Linked DNA regions of Oharaeibacter diazotrophicus. The protein of the gene in region 1 binds, or shares a complex with, the protein of each later gene. Links are inferred from orthologs where the notes say so. Each region holds a gene or a part of one and is shown on either strand. Other genes may lie near its edges. The genes, in order: EDD54_RS16400 and xseA.

What was found.
Region 2: the proteins of EDD54_RS16400 (region 1) and xseA are in contact, whole or in part, in a cryo-EM structure (PDB 8TXR), measured with the Escherichia coli proteins. The link is inferred for Oharaeibacter diazotrophicus from one-to-one orthologs.

The regions. Positions count from the first base shown.
Region 1 is NZ_SNXY01000009.1:295,861-304,805, forward strand. What follows is about bases 3,393-6,127. They hold EDD54_RS16400 (exodeoxyribonuclease VII small subunit), read right to left. Parts: upstream 5,016-6,127; coding sequence 4,770-5,015; downstream 3,393-4,769. Other genes in these bases: EDD54_RS16390 (dihydrofolate reductase family protein), read left to right, coding at 3,393-3,716; EDD54_RS16395 (aldo/keto reductase), read right to left, coding at 3,721-4,731; pdxH (pyridoxamine 5'-phosphate oxidase), read right to left, coding at 5,064-5,678; EDD54_RS16410 (DnaJ C-terminal domain-containing protein), read left to right, coding at 5,912-6,127. Outside these bases: dxs (1-deoxy-D-xylulose-5-phosphate synthase), read left to right, coding at 226-2,142; EDD54_RS16385 (GNAT family N-acetyltransferase), read left to right, coding at 2,404-3,117; more of EDD54_RS16390, read left to right, coding at 3,198-3,392; more of EDD54_RS16410, read left to right, coding at 6,128-6,913; EDD54_RS16415 (DUF1499 domain-containing protein), read left to right, coding at 6,921-7,694; EDD54_RS16420 (MBL fold metallo-hydrolase), read right to left, coding at 7,705-8,610; EDD54_RS16425 (M48 family metallopeptidase), read right to left, coding at 8,612-8,945. UniProt on the Escherichia coli protein: Bidirectionally degrades single-stranded DNA into large acid-insoluble oligonucleotides, which are then degraded further into small acid-soluble oligonucleotides.
Region 2 is NZ_SNXY01000009.1:462,993-472,126, reverse strand. What follows is about bases 3,236-6,159. They hold xseA (exodeoxyribonuclease VII large subunit), read right to left. Parts: upstream 5,454-6,159; coding sequence 4,017-5,453; downstream 3,236-4,016. Other genes in these bases: EDD54_RS17220 (LysE family translocator), read left to right, coding at 5,602-6,159; EDD54_RS17230 (ligase-associated DNA damage response DEXH box helicase), read right to left, coding at 3,236-3,919. Outside these bases: EDD54_RS17240 (M64 family metallopeptidase), read left to right, coding at 1-572; ligase-associated DNA damage response endonuclease PdeM, read right to left, coding at 604-1,329; more of EDD54_RS17230, read right to left, coding at 1,415-3,235; more of EDD54_RS17220, read left to right, coding at 6,160-6,213; EDD54_RS17215 (DMT family transporter), read left to right, coding at 6,435-7,376; EDD54_RS17210 (LysR substrate-binding domain-containing protein), read right to left, coding at 7,396-8,289; EDD54_RS17205 (YjiS-like domain-containing protein), read left to right, coding at 8,520-8,846; EDD54_RS17200 (DUF1127 domain-containing protein), read left to right, coding at 9,024-9,134. UniProt on the Escherichia coli protein: Bidirectionally degrades single-stranded DNA into large acid-insoluble oligonucleotides, which are then degraded further into small acid-soluble oligonucleotides.

The DNA.
Region 1 (8,945 bases):
CATAGCCGGCCGGCCAAGCGCCGGCAACGCATTCCGGCCGTCCGGAGGCCGGCAGTGAGTTCCGTTCGGCCGGAGGTTGGTAAAGGGTTTCCCACCGATGCCGCCTTTCTTTCGCCCGACGGGGCCCCACATTCCGGCCGTGCGGCGCCGGCCCGAATTGAACCGGGGCGCCGCGGCTGATATGCCCGGCCGACAGGATACCGGCCTCTCCGAGGACCCTTCGACTTGACCCGCCCGATCACGCCCCTGCTCGACACCATCGCGTCGCCCGCCGACATGAAGCGCCTCGCGCCGGCCGAGCTGCGCCAACTCGCCGATGAGGTGCGTGCGGAGATGATCGATGCGGTGTCGCTGACCGGAGGCCATCTCGGCGCCGGCCTCGGCGTCGTCGAGCTGACGGTGGCGCTGCACGCGGTGTTCGACACCCCGCGCGACCGGCTGATCTGGGACGTCGGCCACCAGGCCTATCCGCACAAGATCCTGACCGGCCGGCGCGACCGCATCCGTACGCTGCGCCAGCCGGGCGGCCTGTCGGGCTTCACCCGGCGGTCGGAGAGCGACTACGACCCGTTCGGCGCGGCGCATTCCTCGACCTCGATTTCCGCCGGTCTCGGCATGGCGGTGGCGCGCGATCTCTCGGGCGGTCGCAACGCGGTGGTCGCGGTGATCGGCGACGGCGCCATGAGCGCCGGCATGGCCTACGAGGCGATGAACAACGCCGGCGCCATGGACAGCCGGCTGATCGTCATCCTCAACGACAACGACATGTCGATCGCCCCGCCGGCGGGGGCGATGAGCGCCTATCTCGCCCGCCTCGTCTCGGGGCCGACCTATCGCTCGCTGCGCGAGGCGATGAAGCAGCTCGCCAAGGTGCTGCCGAAGCGCCTGCGCGAGAAGGCCAAGCTCGCCGAGGAATACGCCCGCGGCTTCTGGACCGGCGGCACCCTGTTCGAGGAACTCGGCTTCTACTACGTCGGCCCGGTCGACGGGCACAATCTCGACCACCTGCTGCCGGTGCTGCGCAACGTCCGCGACGCCGAGGACGGGCCGATCCTGGTCCACGTCGTCACCCAGAAGGGCAAGGGCTATCCGCCGGCCGAGGCGGCGGCCGACAAGTACCACGGCGTCGGTCGCTTCGACGTCGTCACCGGCCAGCTGGCGCCGGCCAAGTCGAATGCGCCGAGCTACACCGAGGTGTTCGCGCGCTCGCTGATCGACGAGGCCGCGCGCGACGAGCGCATCGTCGCCGTCACCGCGGCGATGCCGGCGGGCACCGGCCTAGACCTCTTCGGCGAGGTCTTCCCCGACCGCGTCTTCGACGTCGGCATCGCCGAGCAGCACGCCGTCACCTTCGCCGCCGGCATGGCGACCGAGGGCCTGAAGCCGTTCTGCGCGATCTACTCGACCTTCCTGCAACGCGCCTACGACCAGGTCGTCCACGACGTCGCCCTGCAGAACCTGCCGGTGCGGCTGCCGATCGACCGCGCCGGTCTGGTCGGCGCCGACGGCGCCACCCACGCCGGCTCGTTCGACGTCGCCTTCCTCGGCTGCATTCCCGGCATGACCATCATGGCCGCTGCAGACGAGGCCGAGCTCGTGCACATGGTGGCGACCGCCGCCGCCCACGACGACGGCCCGATCGCCTTCCGCTATCCGCGCGGCGAGGGCCGCGGCGTCGAGCTGCCGGCGCGCGGCACGCCGCTCGCGATCGGCCGCGGCCGGGTCGTGCGCGAGGGCACCAAGATCGCGATCCTGTCGCTCGGCGCCCGGCTCGGCGAGGCGCTGAAGGCCGCCGACGAACTCGACGGCTACGGCCTCTCCACCACCGTCGCCGACGCCCGCTTCGCCAAGCCGCTCGACCGCGACCTCGTCCGCCGGCTCGCCCGCGAGCACGAGGTGCTGATCACGGTCGAGGAGGGTTCGGTCGGCGGCTTCGGCTGCTTCGTGCTGCACGCCCTGGCCGAGGACGGCCTGCTCGACCGCGGCCTGCGCGTGCGCGCCATGGTGCTGCCCGACGTCTACCTCGACCACGACAAGCCCGACGCCCTCTACACCCGCGCCGGCCTCGATGCCCGCGGCATCGTCGCCAAGGTGTTCGAGGCGCTCGGGCGGGAGAAGCTGGGGCTGGCCGGGAGGGCTTGAGCGGGGGCAGGAGCGTCGCGTTCGCGGCCGACGACCCCACCCCGGCCCTTCGGGCCGACCCTCCCCACGAGGGGGAGGGTACATCCCCGGCCTCGACGGCGCAGCCCGCTACCCTCCCCCTCGTGGGGAGGGTCGACGGCTGTAGGCTGGCGGGGTGGGGTACGCCTCCACCGCCGCGACGCTCCTCTCCCCGGGGCTTCGCAATCACCCCGCCTCCCTGTACTCCTATCCCCGGTGCGCTCCTTCCCTTCCCGGTGATCCATGACCCACGACCTCACCCCGCTCGGCGATCCCATCGGCCCCGTCGTCCCCGGCTGGACGCCGCGGCCCCGGCCGCCGCGGACGGCGATGGAGGGGCGGTTCTGCCGGGTGGTGCCGCTCGACGCGATCGTGCACGCCCGCGACCTCTTCGAGGCGCAGGCGCGCGACCGCGACGGCCGGATGTGGACGTGGATGCCGGCGGGTCCGTTCGGCGACTTCGCCGAGTATCTCGCCTGGGCCGAGGCCGCGGAGAAGAGCGAGGATCCGCTGTTCTTCGCCGTGATCGACCGCGCCACCGGCAAGCCGGTGGGCACCGCGAGCTTCCTCCGGATCGACCCCGCCAACGGCGCGATCGAGGTCGGCTGGATCGCATGGTCCCCGCTCCTGCAGCGCACGCCCGCGGCCACCGAGGCGATGGCGCTGATGATGGCGCGGGTGTTCGACGAGCTCGGCTACCGCCGCTACGAGTGGAAGTGCAACGACCTCAACGCCGCCTCCAAGCGGGCGGCGGAGCGCCTCGGTTTCACCTTCGAGGGCCTTTTCCGGCAGGCGGCGGTGGTCAAGGGCCGCAACCGCGACACCGCGTGGTATTCGATCCTCGACGGCGAGTGGCCGCGCGCCAAGGCGGCCTTCGCGGCCTGGCTCGCCCCGGAGAACTTCGGCGCCGACGGCACCCAGAAGCGCGGCCTCGCCGAGATCCGCGCCTCGCTCTGAACGGTTCGCGACGCTGCTGACGCGTCCCGTCGGCGCGGCATCCGAGACTGTCGGCTCCGATCGCACCCGGAGCCGACCCCATGACCCGCATCCTCGGCTACATCGCCGAAACCCTCGACGGCTACATCGCCGAGCCCGACGGCAGCTACGGCTTCCTCGATCCCTACGGCGCGGCCGACTGCGGCTACGACGCCTTCTACGCCGGCATCGGCACGCTGGTGATGGGGCGCGGCACCTTCGAGGCCTGCCTGAAGCACCCGTCCTGGCCCTATCGCGGCCGCCGCTCGATCGTGGTCACGCGGACCCCGCCGCCGAGCCTGCCACCGGATACGGAGGTCTGGACATCCGGTGTCGACGCGCTGATCGCGCATCTGCGCGAACCCGGCGTCGCCGGCGACGTCTGGGTGCTCGGCGGCGGCCTGTTGCAGCAGGCCTTCCTCGACCGCGACGCCATAGACCGGCTGGAGATCTACGTCGTCCCGGTGATCCTCGGCGACGGCATCCCGCTGTTCCCGGGCACCGACGTCCGGCGCACGCTGAAGCTGGTCGAGGTCGCCCGCTTCGGCGAGATCGCGCAGCTGGTCTACGCCCGGGCGTGAAGCCTCAGGGCGTCGGCGCGTCGGGGCGCATCAGGCCCTCGGCCTTGAGGTCGGCCCAGAGGGCGGACGGGATCGCGGCAGCGAGCAGGGCGAGGTTGGCGTCGAGTTCGCGCGGGCTCGCCATGCCGGGGATGACGCAGGCGACGGCCGGGTGGGTCAGCGGGAAGGCGAGCGCGGCGGCCGGCAGCGCCACGCCGTGGCGCCGGCAAACCGCCTCGATCCGGCCGACGCGCTCCAGGATCTCCGCCGGCGCCGGGGCGTAGTTGTAGCGCGCGCCCGGTACCGGACCGGTGGCGAGGATGCCGGAGTTGAACGCGCCACCGACCACGATCGACGCGCCGACCTTCTCGCAGCGCGGCAGGAAGGAGGCGAGCGCCTCCTGTTCCAGCAGCGTGTAGCGGCCGGCGAGCAGGAAGCAGTCCCAATCGAGGTGGTCCATCGCCGCCTCGCAGACCTGCCACTCGTTGACGCCGAGGCCGATCGCCGACACCGCGCCCGACCGGCGCAACTCGTCCATCGCCCGGGCGCCGCCGTCCATGGCGATCCGGAAGGTCTCCTCGTGGGCGTCGCCGTGGGTGACCCGGCCGATGTCGTGCATCAGGAGGACGTCGACGCGGTCGAGGCCGAGGCGCTGCAGCGAGTGCTCGAAGGAGCGCATCACGCCGTCGTAGGAATAGTCGTAGACCGGCTCGAACGGCAGGGCGTCGACATAGTCGGCGCGGGCGGGATGGTCGCCCGGGTTCGGCTTCAGGACGCGGCCGACCTTGGTGGAGAGCACGAAGTCGCCGCGCGGCTTGTCGCGCAGGACGTCGCCGAGCCGGCGCTCGGACAGGCCGAAGCCGTAGAAGGGCGCAGTGTCGAAGAAGCGGAAGCCGGCGGCCCAGACCGCTTCCAGCAGCGCCTCGGCGTCGGCGCGCGGCACGGTGCGGAAAAGGTTGCCGAGCGGGGCGCCGCCGAAGCCGTAGGCGGTGACCCCGAGGCCGGAGCGGCCAAGCGGGCGGCGGGCGAAGTCCATCGCGGATCCGGGAAACGTGGTTGCGGAGCGTATGGCGGTCAGCCGACATCGAGCGGCTCGGTGCCCGCCGGGCGGCCGTCGGCGGCGAGGCGGATCTTCTCCACCCGCGCCTCGGCGGTCTTCAGCAGGGCGTCGCAATGGGCGCGCAGGGCATCGCCGCGCTCGTAGATCGCGATCGATTCCTCGAGCGGCACCGAGCCCTGTTCGAGGCGGGCGACGATGCCCTCGAGTTCCTTCAGCGCCTGCTCGAAGGAAAGCGCGGAGACGGCGGCGGCGGCGGCCATGGGTCTTGTCCTCTGGATGTCTCGGGGCGCGGCGGTCGGGCGGCGGCGTCAGGGATAGAGCCGCGCCTTCGACCAGCCGTCCGGGCCGGCGGTGAAGCGGACGCGGTCGTGCAGGCGGAACAGGCCGTCCTGCCAGAATTCGATCTCGACCGGCGCGACGCGCAGGCCCGTCCAGTGCGCCGGGCGGGGTACCTCGCCGACGGCGTACTTCAAGCCATACTCGGCGACGGCCTTCTCGAGCGCGAAGCGGCTCTCCAGCGGCTGCGACTGCTTGGAGGCCCAGGCGCCGATCCGGCTGCCGCGTGGGCGGCTCTGGAAATAGGCGTCGGCCTCGGCGTCCGACACGGTCGAGACGGTGCCGCGGACGCGGACCTGACGGCGCCGGCTCTTCCAGTGGAACAGCAGCGCCGCCTTGCCGGCGGCGAGGATCTCGCGGCCCTTGCGGCTCTCGAGGTTGGTGTAGAAGACGAAGCCGGCCTCGTCCCAGTCCTTCAGCAGCACCATGCGCACGTTGGGCAGGCCGTCGGGATCGACGGTGGCGACCGCCATGGCGTTGGGATCGTTGGGCTCGCTCGCCTCGGCCTCGGCCAGCCAGGCCGCGAACAGGCGGAACGGCTCGTCGGAGAGGGTGAAGTCGGCGGACGGGGCGTCGGCTGTCGTCATGGCGGGGCGGAGGATCCGGTCGGGGCGCGCACGACAAGGGGTATAGAGCGCCGCGACCGGCGTGGAAACACCCGGCCGCTTCGGAGTAGGCTCGGTCCCCGAAGATTCGTGCGAGCGCGGACCATCTCCGTCGGGGACTGGACCATAACGCGAACGCACACCACATGTGAGACCGAGTTCAGTCGGCGGCCCGGGGGCGGCCGGCAATCCCGCTCACGAGGACAGACGACCCCATGCGCGATCCCTACGTGGTCCTGGGCGTGCCGAAGAGCGCGAGCGAGGCCGAGATCAAGAAGGCCTTCCGCAAGGCCGCCAAGCAGCATCATCCCGACGCCAACAAGGACGATCCCAAGGCGCAGGACCGTTTCGCCGAGATCAACACCGCCTACGAGATCCTCGGCGACGCCGACAAGCGCCGCAAGTTCGACGCCGGCGAGATCGACGCCGAGGGCAAGCCGAAATTCTCCGGCTTCGAGGGCTTCGACTTCGGCGGCGGCGGCGGCGCCCAGCGCGGCGGCTTCCGCTCGGCCGGCGGCGGCTTCGGCGGCCAGCGCGGCACCGAGGACATCCTGAACGACATCTTCGGCGACGCCTTCGCCGGCTTCGCCTCCGGCGCGCGCAAGACCGGCGGCGGACGCCGCCGCGCGGCCGGACCCGAGGCCGAGTTCGGCGCCTTCGCCGGCGGGCCGGGCGCCGGCGCCGCGGCCAAGGGCGCGGACACCATGGTGACCGCGCGGGTGCGGCTCGAAGATCTCGTCGGCTCCGGCAAGGTCCGCGTCACCCTGCCCTCGGGCAAGACGCTCGACGTCAAGATCCCCCTGGGCTTCGAACCGGGACAGCAGATGCGCCTCAAGGGCCAGGGCGGCGAGGGCGCGCCGCCGGGCGACGCCATCGTCATCCTGGTGCACGAGCCGCACCCGCTGTTCCGCCCCGACGGCTACAATCTCAGGCTCGACCTGCCGGTCTCGCTCGACGAGGCGGTGCTCGGCGCCAAGGTGCGGGTGCCGACGCTCGAGGGCGCGGTCGACATGACGCTGCCGGCCGGCACCACCGGCGCGCGGCCGTTCCGGCTGAAGGGCAAGGGCCTGCCGGACAAGGCCGGCGGGCGCGGCGACCTCTACGTCACACCGCGCGTGGTGCTGCCGGACGGCGCCGACGGCGGCCTCGAACAGCTGATGAAGCGCTGGCGCGAGGTGAAGCCCTATTCGCCGCGCGGCCCCGAGTTCGGCGGCTGACCCGGCGATGAAGTCGCTGCCGCCGCGTCCGGCCCGCGCCGTCGGCCCCGCCCGTTTCTTCGGGGCGCTGGCCTTCGCGGTGCTGGCGGAGGCGGCGCTGGCGCGCCGGTTCGACCTCGTCGACGGCACCACGCTGATGGCGGCGCTGGCGACGGTGCCGGTGATCGCCGCGGTCGGGATCGGCTGCGCCCTGGTCGCCTTCGCCGACGTCTGGCGCGACGGCTCGCCAGGCCTCGGGCGCGCCCTCGGCGGCTTCGCCCTGTCGGCGCTGGCGCTTGCGCCGCTCGCCGGGGCCGCAGGCGGCGCCCTGTTGTTCCCCCCGATCGACGAGGTCTCGACCGACCTCGACGACCGCCCGGTGTTCCACGCGCGGCCGCCGCGGCCGGCCCTGCCGATCGAGACCCGCGCGCCCGTGACCGACTACGCCGACCTGCAGCGCAGCTTCTATCCCGACATCCTGCCGCGCTCGCTGCCGCTCTCGACCGTCGAAGCCCACGCCGTGGTGGCGCGCACGCTCGCCGAGCTCGGCTGGACCGTGACAGCCGAGGCCGAGCCGGCGAGCGAGGACGACACCGGCACGCTCGACGCCGAGGCACGCTCGCTGCTGCTCGGCCTGCCGATCGACGTCGCGGTGCGGATCGCGCCCGACGGCGCCGGCTCGCGCATCGACGTGCGCTCGGGATCGCAGATGCCGATGGTCGACCTCGGCGAGAACGCCCGGCGCATCCGTGCCTTCTTCGCCAAGCTCGACGAAGTCGCCAAGCGTCCCGCCGCCGGGTGACGACGGGCGGTCACGCCGCCGCGTAGGCGCCGGTGAGCACCGGGTCGCCGTCGGTTGCGACCACCCCCTTCTCGACCAGCCATTCCAGCTGCGCGAACACCGACAGGCCGGCCGCGCCCCAGAGCCTGCGGTCGGTGTCGGCGTAGACGGTGGCGACGATCTCCGGGATCGTCCGCGCGCCCGCCGCGACGGCGGCGAGCACCGCGGCCTCGCGGGCGAGGCGGTGCTCGGCGAGCCCGGCGAGGAAGGCGTGGGCGTCGCACACCGGTCCGCCGTGGCCGGGCAGATAGAGCGCCTCGGGTCGCTCCGCGAGGCGGGCGAGCGAGGCCATGTAGGGCGCCATCGCGCCGTCGGGCGGGGCGACGATGGTGGTCGACCACGCCATGACGTGATCGCCGGAGATCAGCACCCCGGCCTCCTCGAGCGCGAAACAGAGGTGGTTGGCGGTGTGGCCGGGCGTCGCCAGCGCCGTCACCGGGCCGGCGGCGGTGGCGACGCGCTCGCCGTCCGACAGGATCCGGTCGGGCGCGTGGTCGGCGTCGGCGGAAGCGTCGAGGGCGGTGGCTTCGCCGAGGTGGAGCGGACGGGAGAAGACATGCGGGCCGCAGCCGATCACCGCCGCGCCCGTCGCCGCGGCGAGCGGACGGGCGCCCGGCGAATGGTCGCGGTGGGTGTGGGTGACCAGGATCTCGCGGATCGGCCGACCGCCGGCTGCGGCGAGGATGGCGGCGCGGTGCGCCGGGTCGTCCGGCCCGGGATCGACCACGACCAGCGCGGCGGTGCCGAGGAGATAGGTGTTGGTGCCGTGGAAGGTGTAGCCGCCGGGATTGCGGGCGGTGAGCCGGCGGATGCCGGGCACGAGTTCGACGGCTTCGCCATAGGCGGGATCGAAGTTGCGGTCGAAGCGGATCGCCACGTCAGAAGTCTCCGCAGATGGATCGGATGGCGGCCCAGTCGGCCGCGGTGAGCGCCGGTCCGGCGCCGCGGTGTGCGGTGGCGGCGGCGGCCGTGATCGCCGCGGCGCGGTCGGCGCCGAGCGGGTGGGTCGAGATCAACCCGCCGGCGACGTCGCCGCCCGTCGTTTCGATCGTCGCGAGGAAGGGCGCCAGCGCGGTCGGATCGCCGCCGGCGGCGGCGAGCGCCGTCACCGCGAAGGCGTCCGCCTCGCGCTCCGCGTCGCGCGAGTAGGCCGAGCCGATCACGAGCCGGCCGGCGCCGGCGACGAGGCCGGAGGGATCTCCGGTGACCATG
Region 2 (9,134 bases), 170 kb from region 1 along the record:
CCGACGACGGCAACTGCGGCGTCTACACCGGCCCCTACCCGAACGTCGACGACACCATCACCGCGCGGATCTCGTCGGCGAAATGGTCGCGGTGGGTGCCGCTCGGCGTGGTGTTCCCGTCGCCCGACGGCGCCGCCTACGTCGGTGCCTTCCGTGGCGCCAACCACTGCGACACCGTCTGGCACCGCCCGACCACATCCTCGAAGATGCGCAACAATCCGGAACCCTACCGGGAGGTCAACACCGAGGAACTGGTCGACCAGATCTACTGGCACGTGCTGCCGATCGACGGTCGGACACCCGACGTGATCGACGTGAACGTCACCGCCGGCACGTCGACGCGCTTCGCGGTCGACGTGATCGACCGCAACCTGCCGGGCATGACCTACACGTGGCGCCTCGACGGCACGGTCGTCGGCACCACGCGCACCATCGATCTCGACGGTCGCGCCTTCCCGGTCGGCGACAGCCACCTCGACGTGATCGTCGAGGACCGCTCGCCGCTGTCGCGCCTGCCCTTCCTCGGAGGCGTGGTCGCCGTGCCGTTCTGGTCGGTGCACCGGGCGCGGTGACGCGGGCCGTGGCCGGCTCTTCGCGGCCCCTTCAATCCGGCAGCAGGGTCGCGGCGCGGACGGGGTGGACGCGGGCGTCGCCGATCATCCAGGCGATCAGGCGGGCGCGGTCGAACAGGCCGTGCCAGGCGGGGTCGAGCACGTTGAGGCCGCCGGTGTAGGCGCCGAAGGCCGGCAGCACGCAGCGGCGGCCGTCGAGCGCGAAGGCGCGCCGGCGGAGCGCCCGGCCGCGGACGCCGACCTTGGCCGCCGGGTGCAGGTGGCCGGCGATCTCGCCGGGCGCCGCGCCACGGCTCGGCTCGTGGCGCAGCACCAGCGGGCCGATCGCGACCACGTCGGCCGCGGTGCCGCCGAGGCCCTCCGGCGGCGCGGGGTCGTGGTTGCCGGAGACCCAGATGAAGTCGACCGCGGCGGTGATCGCGCGGATGCGGGCGCGGTCGTCGTCGGCGAGCCGGCCGGCGGCGCGGCCGTCGTGGAAGGCGTCGCCGAGCGAGACCACGCGGCGCGCGCCCGTGCGCCGGATCGCGTCCTCGAGCGCCGTGAGCGTCGCCCGGGTGTCGTAGGGCGGCAGGAACAGGCCGCGTCCGGCCCGCGACGAGCCCTTCTCGAAGTGGAGATCGGCGACGACCAGCAGGTCTTCGCCGGGCCAGTGCAGGGCGCCGGAGAGGTCGAGCCGGACGGCGGCGCCTTCGAGGCGGACGAGGCCTTCGCGGGTGAGCACGGGGGGATCGTCGTCGCGACGGAGGACTGCGGTCAAGACGCGTCTCCGCGGCGCGGCCGGCTCGTCACGATGGTGCTCCTCGTCTCGCCCGCGCCCATTCGCCCGGTTCCCTTCCGCGCCTTCACGCCATCGCCTCGGCGACGAGGTCGTCGGCCGCCTCGCGCAGGAGGGCCTCCTCGCCGTCGCCGGCCACCCGCTCGCGGCCGATCTCGAGCATGATCGGCACGGCGAGCGGCGAGATCCGCTCCAGCCTCTTGTGCACGATGCGGCCGCCGATTCGCGACAGCATGTCGGAGAGGCGGGAGAGGTCGAGGAGGCCGGTGGCGGCGTCGGCCCAGGTGGCGCGCATCAGCACGTGGTCGGGTTCGTGGCGGCGCAGCACGTCGTAGATCAGGTCGGTGGAGACGGTGACCTGCCGGCCGGACTTCTCCTCGCCGGGATGGTTGCGCTCGACGAGGCCGGAGATCAGCGCGCAGGCGCGGAAGGTGCGCTTCAGGAGGTAGCTCTCGGCCATCCAGGCGTCGAGGTCGTCGCCGAGCATGTCGGGGTCGAACAGCGCCTCGGGCGACGGTGCGCCCGTGGCGAACAGGTGGCCGAGGTCCGAGAGCGCCCAGACCGCGAGCGAATAGTCGGTGGCGACGAAGCCCATCGGCCGGGCGCCGAGCCGCTCGAGCCGGCGCGTCAGCAGCATGCCGAGGGTCTGGTGGGCGAGCCGGCCCTCGAAGGGATAGGCCACCATATGGAAGCGGCCGGCGCGCGGGAAGGTCTCGATCAGCAACTGGTCGCGCCGCGGGAGCACCGACTTCGCCCGCTGGATCTCCAGCCAGTCCGCCACCTGCCGCGGCAACTTCGACCACTCCGCGGGATCGGCGAGCATCCGCCGGACGCCGTCGGCGAGGAAGGTCGAGAGCGGGAACTTGCCGCCGGCGTAGACCGGGATCCGCGCCTCTTCGGCGGGGGCGCGGGTGACGATGACCTCGTTCTCGCGGATGCCCTCGTAGCGCAGCACCTCGCCGGCGAACAGGAAGGTGTCGCCGGCGCTCATGGTCTCGCAGAAATACTCCTCGATCTCGCCGAGCACCCGACCGCCGCGCAGCGGTCCGACCCCGCGCGCCCGGCCGCCGAGCCTGACCTTCAGCAGCGGCGCCTCGACGATGGTGCCGACGTTGAGCCGGTACTGCTGGGCGAAGCGCGGGTGGGTGAGCCGGAAGCTGCCGTCGGCGGTCGCCTTGATCTTGGCATAGCGCTCGTAGGTCCTGAGCGCGTAGCCGCCGGTGGCGACGAAGTCGACGACCCGGTCGAAGCCGTCGCGGTCGAGGTGACGGTAGGGATAGGCCGAGACCACCTCGGCGTGGAACGCCTCGGGCCGGAACGGGCCGGCGACGGCGCGGCCGAGCACGTGCTGGGCGAGCACGTCGAGCGCGCCGTCGCGGATCGGCGGCGTGTCCTGGGCGCCGAGGTAGTTGGCGTCGAGCGCGGCGCGGCACTCCAGCACCTCGAAGCGGTTGGCCGGCACCAGGATCGCCTTCGACGGCTCGTCCATGCGGTGGTTGGCGCGGCCGATGCGCTGGGCCAGCCGGCTCGCGCCCTTGGGCGCGCCGACGTGGATCACGAGGTCGACGTCGCCCCAGTCGATGCCGAGGTCGAGCGTCGAGGTCGCCACCACGGCGGCGAGCGAGCCGGCGGCCATCGCCGCCTCGACGCGCCGGCGTTGGCCGACGTCGAGCGAGCCGTGGTGGACGGCGATCGGCAGGCCGTCGTCGTTGGCCTTCCAGAGCTCGGCGAACAGCATCTCCGCCTGCGAGCGGGTGTTGACGAAGACGAGCGTCAGCTTGTGCGCGGCGATGGCGGCGAGGATCGCCGGGATCGCCCAGCGCGCCGAATGGCCGGCCCACGGCACGCGCTCGTCGGTCTCGAGAATGGTGATCTCCGGCCGCGCCCCGCCCTCGACGACGACGAGGTCGGCGAGCGCCGTCGGCGCGCCCGGCGCTTGCGGCACCAGCCAGGCGCGCAGCTGGTCAGGCTCGGCGACGGTGGCCGACAGCCCGACAGTGCGCAGGCCCGGCGGGGCGAGCGCGCGCAGCCGGGCGAGGCCGAGCGCCAAGAGGTCGCCGCGCTTGGAGGTGACGAGGGCGTGCAGCTCGTCGAGGATCACGGTGGAGAGGTCGGCGAAGAAGCTCTCGGCGTCCTTGGCGGCGATCAAGAGCGCGAGCTGCTCCGGCGTCGTCATCAGGATGTCCGGCGGGGCGAGCTTCTGGCGCTGGCGCCGCGACGCGGAGGTGTCGCCGGTGCGCGTCTCGATATCCACCGGCAGCGCCATCTCGGCGACGGGGCGCCCGAGATTGCGCTCGACGTCGACCGCGAGCGCCTTCAGCGGCGAGACGTAGAGCGTGTGGACGCCACGCCGGCGCGTGCCCGGCTTCCACTTCGGCCGGGCCGAGAGGTCGATCAGCGACGGCAGGAAGCCGGCCAGCGTCTTGCCGGCGCCCGTAGGCGCGATCAGCAGCGACGACCGCCCGGCCCGGGCATGGGCGAGCAGCGCCAGCTGGTGCGGCCGCGGCGCCCAGCCGCGCGCGGCGAACCAGGCGGCGAAACGGGGCGGGAGAGGCGGCGCGGCGTCGGTCACGGCGCGAGGATAGAGGAGAACGGAACGGGAATGAAGGGCCGTGGAACGGCGTTGGCCGAGGCCGTCCGCACGGCGCCCGAACGGCGGCGGGCCGGTCTCAGAACAGCGAGCCCTGGTCGGGCCCGCCGCGCTTCGCCTTCGGCTTGCGCGCGCCGGAGGCGGCGGCCGGCGACGGTTCGGCCGGCTCGCCCTCGGCGGTGACGGCGATCCGGCCGTCGGCGAACTCGACGTCGAGCCGGGCGCCGGCGAGGACGGCGGCGGCGGAGAACACCGGCCGTCCCTCGCCGTCGCGGACGAGGGCGAAGCCGCGGCGCAGCGTCGCCTTGTGGTTGACGGCGTCGAAGATGGCGACGGCGCGGTCGAGCCGGGCGTGGTCGCGCCGCAGCGCCTCGGCGACGGCGCGGGCGGCCCTCGCGGCGAGCGCGCCGAGACGTTCGCGGTGGAGCGCGTTGGCGCGCTCGAGCCCGCCGAGCCCGAGCCGGGCGGCGACGCGCTCGAAGCGGCGGCCGTGGACGGTGGTGTTGGTCCTGAGCGCCGCGACGAGGGCGAGGCCGACGGCGTCGAGGCGCTGGCGCGGCAGGGCGAGCACGTCGGCCGGCTTCGGCAGCGCACGGGCCGCGGCGAGGAGACGCGTGCGCCGGAGGTCGATCCCGCGGTGGGCGGCGCCGTCGAGCCGGCGGGCGAGATCGGCGGTGCGGTCGAGGAGTTCGCGGCGCACCGGCACGGCCATCTCGGCGGCGCCGGTCGGCGTCGGGGCGCGGACGTCGGCGACGTGGTCGATCAGCGTCCAGTCGGTCTCGTGGCCGACCGCCGAGATCAGGGGGATCGAGCAGTCGGCGGCGGCGCGGACCACCACTTCCTCGTTGAAGCCCCAGAGGTCCTCGAGGCTGCCGCCGCCGCGCGCTACGATCAGCACGTCGGGCCTCGGGATGTCGCCGCCCTCGGGCAGGGCGTCGAAGCCGCGGATGGCCGCGGCGACCTCGGCGGCCGACGTCTCGCCCTGGACGCGGACCGGCCAGACCAGCACGTGGACGGGGAAGCGGTCGGCGAGCCGGTGCAGGATGTCGCGGATCACGGCGCCGGTCGGCGAGGTGACGACGCCGATCACCTTCGGCAGGAACGGCAGCGGCCGCTTGCGCGCGGCCTCGAACAGGCCCTCGGCGGCGAGCTTGCGCCGGCGCTCCTCGAGCAGGGCCATCAGCGCGCCGACGCCGGCCGGCTCCATCTGCTCGATGACGATCTGGTACTTCGACGAGCCCGGGAAGGTGGTGAGGCGGCCGGTGGCGATCACCTCCATGCCCTCCTCGGGCCGAAAGCGGATCTTGCCCATGGTGCCGCGCCAGATCACCGCCTCGATGCGAGCGCCCTCGTCCTTCAGCGAGAAATAGGCATGGCCGGAGGAATGCGGGCCGCGGTAGCCGGAGATCTCGCCGCGGACGCGGACGAAGCCGAATCGCTCCTCGATCTCCCGCTTCAGCGCGAAGGAGATTTCCGAGACGGTGTATTCGGCGACGTTGGTGACGGGTTCGCTCATGGCGGGGAGGGGGCCACGGCGCGCGCGCCGGGTCAAGCGCGCGATGCGCGCCGCCGCCGCCCGTCGCCGTGCTCCGCGGGATTCGGGTGGCGGGCCGGGCGGACGGCGTGCTAGCGCTCCGGGCATCCCGCCGCTCGGATGCCGTGCCATGGACGCCACCACGCTCTTTGCCTTCTCGCTCGCCTTCGCGATCGCCGCCGCCTCCCCGGGGCCGGGTATGGCCGCCGTGGTCGCGCGCGGGCTCGGCGGCGGTTTCCGCGGCGCCTTCCCGATGGTGCTCGGGCTCGTCGTCGGCGACCTCGTCTACCTCTCCTTCGTCACCTTCGGCCTGGCGGCGCTGGCGCAGCGCTTCGGCACGGTGTTCCTGGTGGTGAAGTGGGCGGGCGCGGCCTACCTGCTCTACCTCGCGGTCAAGCTCTGGACCGCGAAGCCGAACCCGGACGAGGTCCGCGCCGCCGCCGCCCAGGGTTTCGTCCGCACCCTGCTCGCGGGGCTGTCGCTGACCCTCGGCAACCCCAAGACCATGGTGTTCTACATCGCCCTCCTGCCGACGCTGGTGCCGCTCGAGCGGATGACCGCGGTCGGCTTCGCCGAACTGGTCGGCATCGTCATGGTGCTCCTGACCGCGATCGGCTCGGCCTACGCCGCGGCGGCGGCCGGCGCGCGCGAGATGTTCCGCAGCCCGCGCGCCCTGCGCCGGCTGAACCGCACCGCCGGCACCGTCATGGCCGGCGCGGCGGCGGCGATCGTGGCGCGCTGAGGACCCGCGCGCCGCCCATTCTTCGCCGTTCCTGATGGATCCATCACGGCAAGCGATGGGTGCCATTCCAAACCATCGTTTGACGTGAAGACCCGTCCGCCGCAGAAACGGGGAGCCGGCCGCTCCCGCGGCGCGGCGTCGCGGCCCCGACGGCTCTCCCGAGCGCTCCCGGCCGAGCCGAGAGATATCGCCCCCCGAGCCACCGCGTCCGAGGTTCGCCCATGACTGCCGTCTCCCCCGCCGCCGCGGCCGTCGCCGCGCGGTCGGAACCGCGTTTCACCCTGTTCGACTTCGTGCTCTATGCCGTCACGGTGTTCGCGTGGTCGACGAGTTGGATCGCGCTCAAGATGCAGGTCGGCGTGGTGGCGCCGGAGGTGTCGGTGGCCTGGCGCTTCCTGCTCGCCGCCGCGGTGATGCTCGGCTGGGTCGTCGCCACCGGCCGGCCGCTGCGCTTTCCCCTCGCCGACCACCTGCGCTTCGCAGCCCTCGGGGCGCTGATCTTCTCGACCAACTTCTACCTGTTCTATCTCGGCGGCGCCTATCTCGCCTCCGGGCTGCTCTCGGTGGTGTTCTCGCTCGCCTCGGTGTTCAACCTCGTGCTCGCCGCCGTCGTGTTCCGCCAACGCATCGAGCCGCGGGTCGCGCTCGGCGCCGCGATCGGCTTCACCGGCATCGGGCTGGTGTTCTGGCCGGAGATCGCCGGCGTCACCTTCAGCCACGAGGCGGCGATCGGGCTCCTGCTCTGCACCCTCGGCACCCTGTTCTTCTGCTCGGGCAACATGATGTCGACCGCGATCCAGCGCCGCGGCGTGCCGCTGATCTCCACCAACGCCTGGGGCATGGTCTACGGCGCGGCGATCATGGTGGTGCTCGCCCTCGTCAACGGGCGGACCTTCACGGTGGAGTGGACGCTGCCCTATCTCGGCGGCCTCGTCTGGCTGTCGGTGGTGTCCTCGGTGATCGCCTTCGCCTGCTACCTGACGCTACTCGGCCGGATCGGCGCGGCGCGCGCGGGCTATTCCACCGTCATCTTCCCTATCTTCGCCCTCGTCATCTCCACCCTGTTCGAGGGCTACGTCTGGACCCCGCTCGCCGTCGTCGGCCTCGCCGCCGTCGTCGCCGGCAACCTGATCGTGCTGACGCGCAAGCGGCGGGGCGCCTGAGCGTCCCCGCCTCGCCCGCTCACTCCGCCGCGATCGGCAGCGGGTTCGTCGCCGCGCCGAGGTTGCCGAGGGAGGTGGCGATATGGGTGGCGAGGGCGTCGTGGATCGAGTGCTTGGCGTGGTCGGCGCGGATCAGCGCGATCTCGGCGGCGGCGAGGTCCGGGAAGCCGTCACGGGGGCCGAGGATGCGCATGTTCATGCGGATCGCGCTCTCCGGCAGAACCGAGACCGCGAGGCCCGCCAGCACCGCGCCGGACAGCGCCATGGCGTGGCCGCTGGTATAGGCGATGCGGAAGCGGCGGCCGACGCCGTCGAGGGCGCGCACCGCTTGCGAGCGCCAGCAGCAGCTGTCGGGGCCGAGCGCCAGCGGCACCGGGTCGAGCTCGTGGGTGCAGTGGTCGCGCGCGGAGACCCAGTAGAGCGGCTCGCGTCGGATCAGATCGCCGCGGATGTCGCCGGCCTCGCCGTGGGTGATGATGCCGAGGTCGAGCTCGCCCTCGCGGATCATGGCGTGGACGGTGCGGGTCGGCTGGCACTCCACCGCGATCTCGATCATCGGGTTGATGCGCGAGAAGCCGGCGAGCACGGTCGGCAGCAGCCGGTCGGCGTAGTCGTCGGGCAGGCCGAGGCGGATCGAGCCGGTCAGGCCCGGATCGGAGAAGGCCGCCAGCGTCTCGTCGTTGAGGCGGATCATCCGGCGGGCGTATTCGAGCAGGCGGCGGCCGTCCTCGGTCAGGCGGCTCTGGCGGCCGTCGCGGGTGAAGATCGGCCGCCCGACGCGCTCCTCGAGCCGGCGCATCTGCATCGACACCGCCGACTGCGTCTTGTGCACCACGTCCGCCGCGGCGGTGAACGAGCCGATTTCGGCGATCGCCAGGAAGGTGCGCAGCTGGTCGAGGTCGAGAACGTTCATGGCTTCCTCCCCGCGGTCGCGGATCGTCGGTTTTCGGGTCGCGGCGACGTCCTCGCCATGCGAGACAGGTGAACGTCGAACCATCACCGACCGTGATGGCTCACATTACAAACATTCGTTGGACTGATCAATAACGGTCCGGCAGAGTGTCACCATCCCCAGAGGGCGGGTCTTCCTCCCGGAAACGCACGTTTCCGGGCCCGCTCTCCCCATGCCCGAAGGAGGGCGCGATGACCCTGATCCTCGACCGCACCCCCGCCGCGCGCAGCGGCCTCGCCGTCCTCGTCGGGCGCGCGGCCGACGCCGTCGCCGGCTTCGCCGCCGCGGCCGCCCGCGTGGTCGCCGCCGAGGTCGACCGCCGCCGCACCATGCGCCTGCTCGAGTGCGACGACCACGTGCTGCGCGACATCGGCCTCAGCCGTTCCGACGTCGTCTCCGCGCTGCTGACACCGGCTGGCGAGAAGGCGAGCGATCGTCTCGCCGAGGCCCGCGACACCCGCCGCGGCTTCGAGCGGGCGCAGGCCCGGGAGGCCCGTCGGGCGGCCCGCTCGTCCTGACGGGCGGTCACCCGATCCATCAGAGGTTCCGATCGGTTCCATCCAGAACATTCGTTGGACCGATCGGTGCTTCCGGTTCAGGCTCTGTCCCGTTCCCGAACCCACCGTCCCCACCTCCAGCCCGCCCGCGCCGGCCACGCGCGGACCAACGTCCTATTTCTGCCCGTGGAGGCGACGATGACCGCATTTTCGAAGACCTCGGCCCGGACCCATTCCGGTTTCCCGCTGACCGCCGCCGTCTGGCGCGGCCTGTCGAACGCCGTCGCCCTCGCCGTCACGGTCATCCGC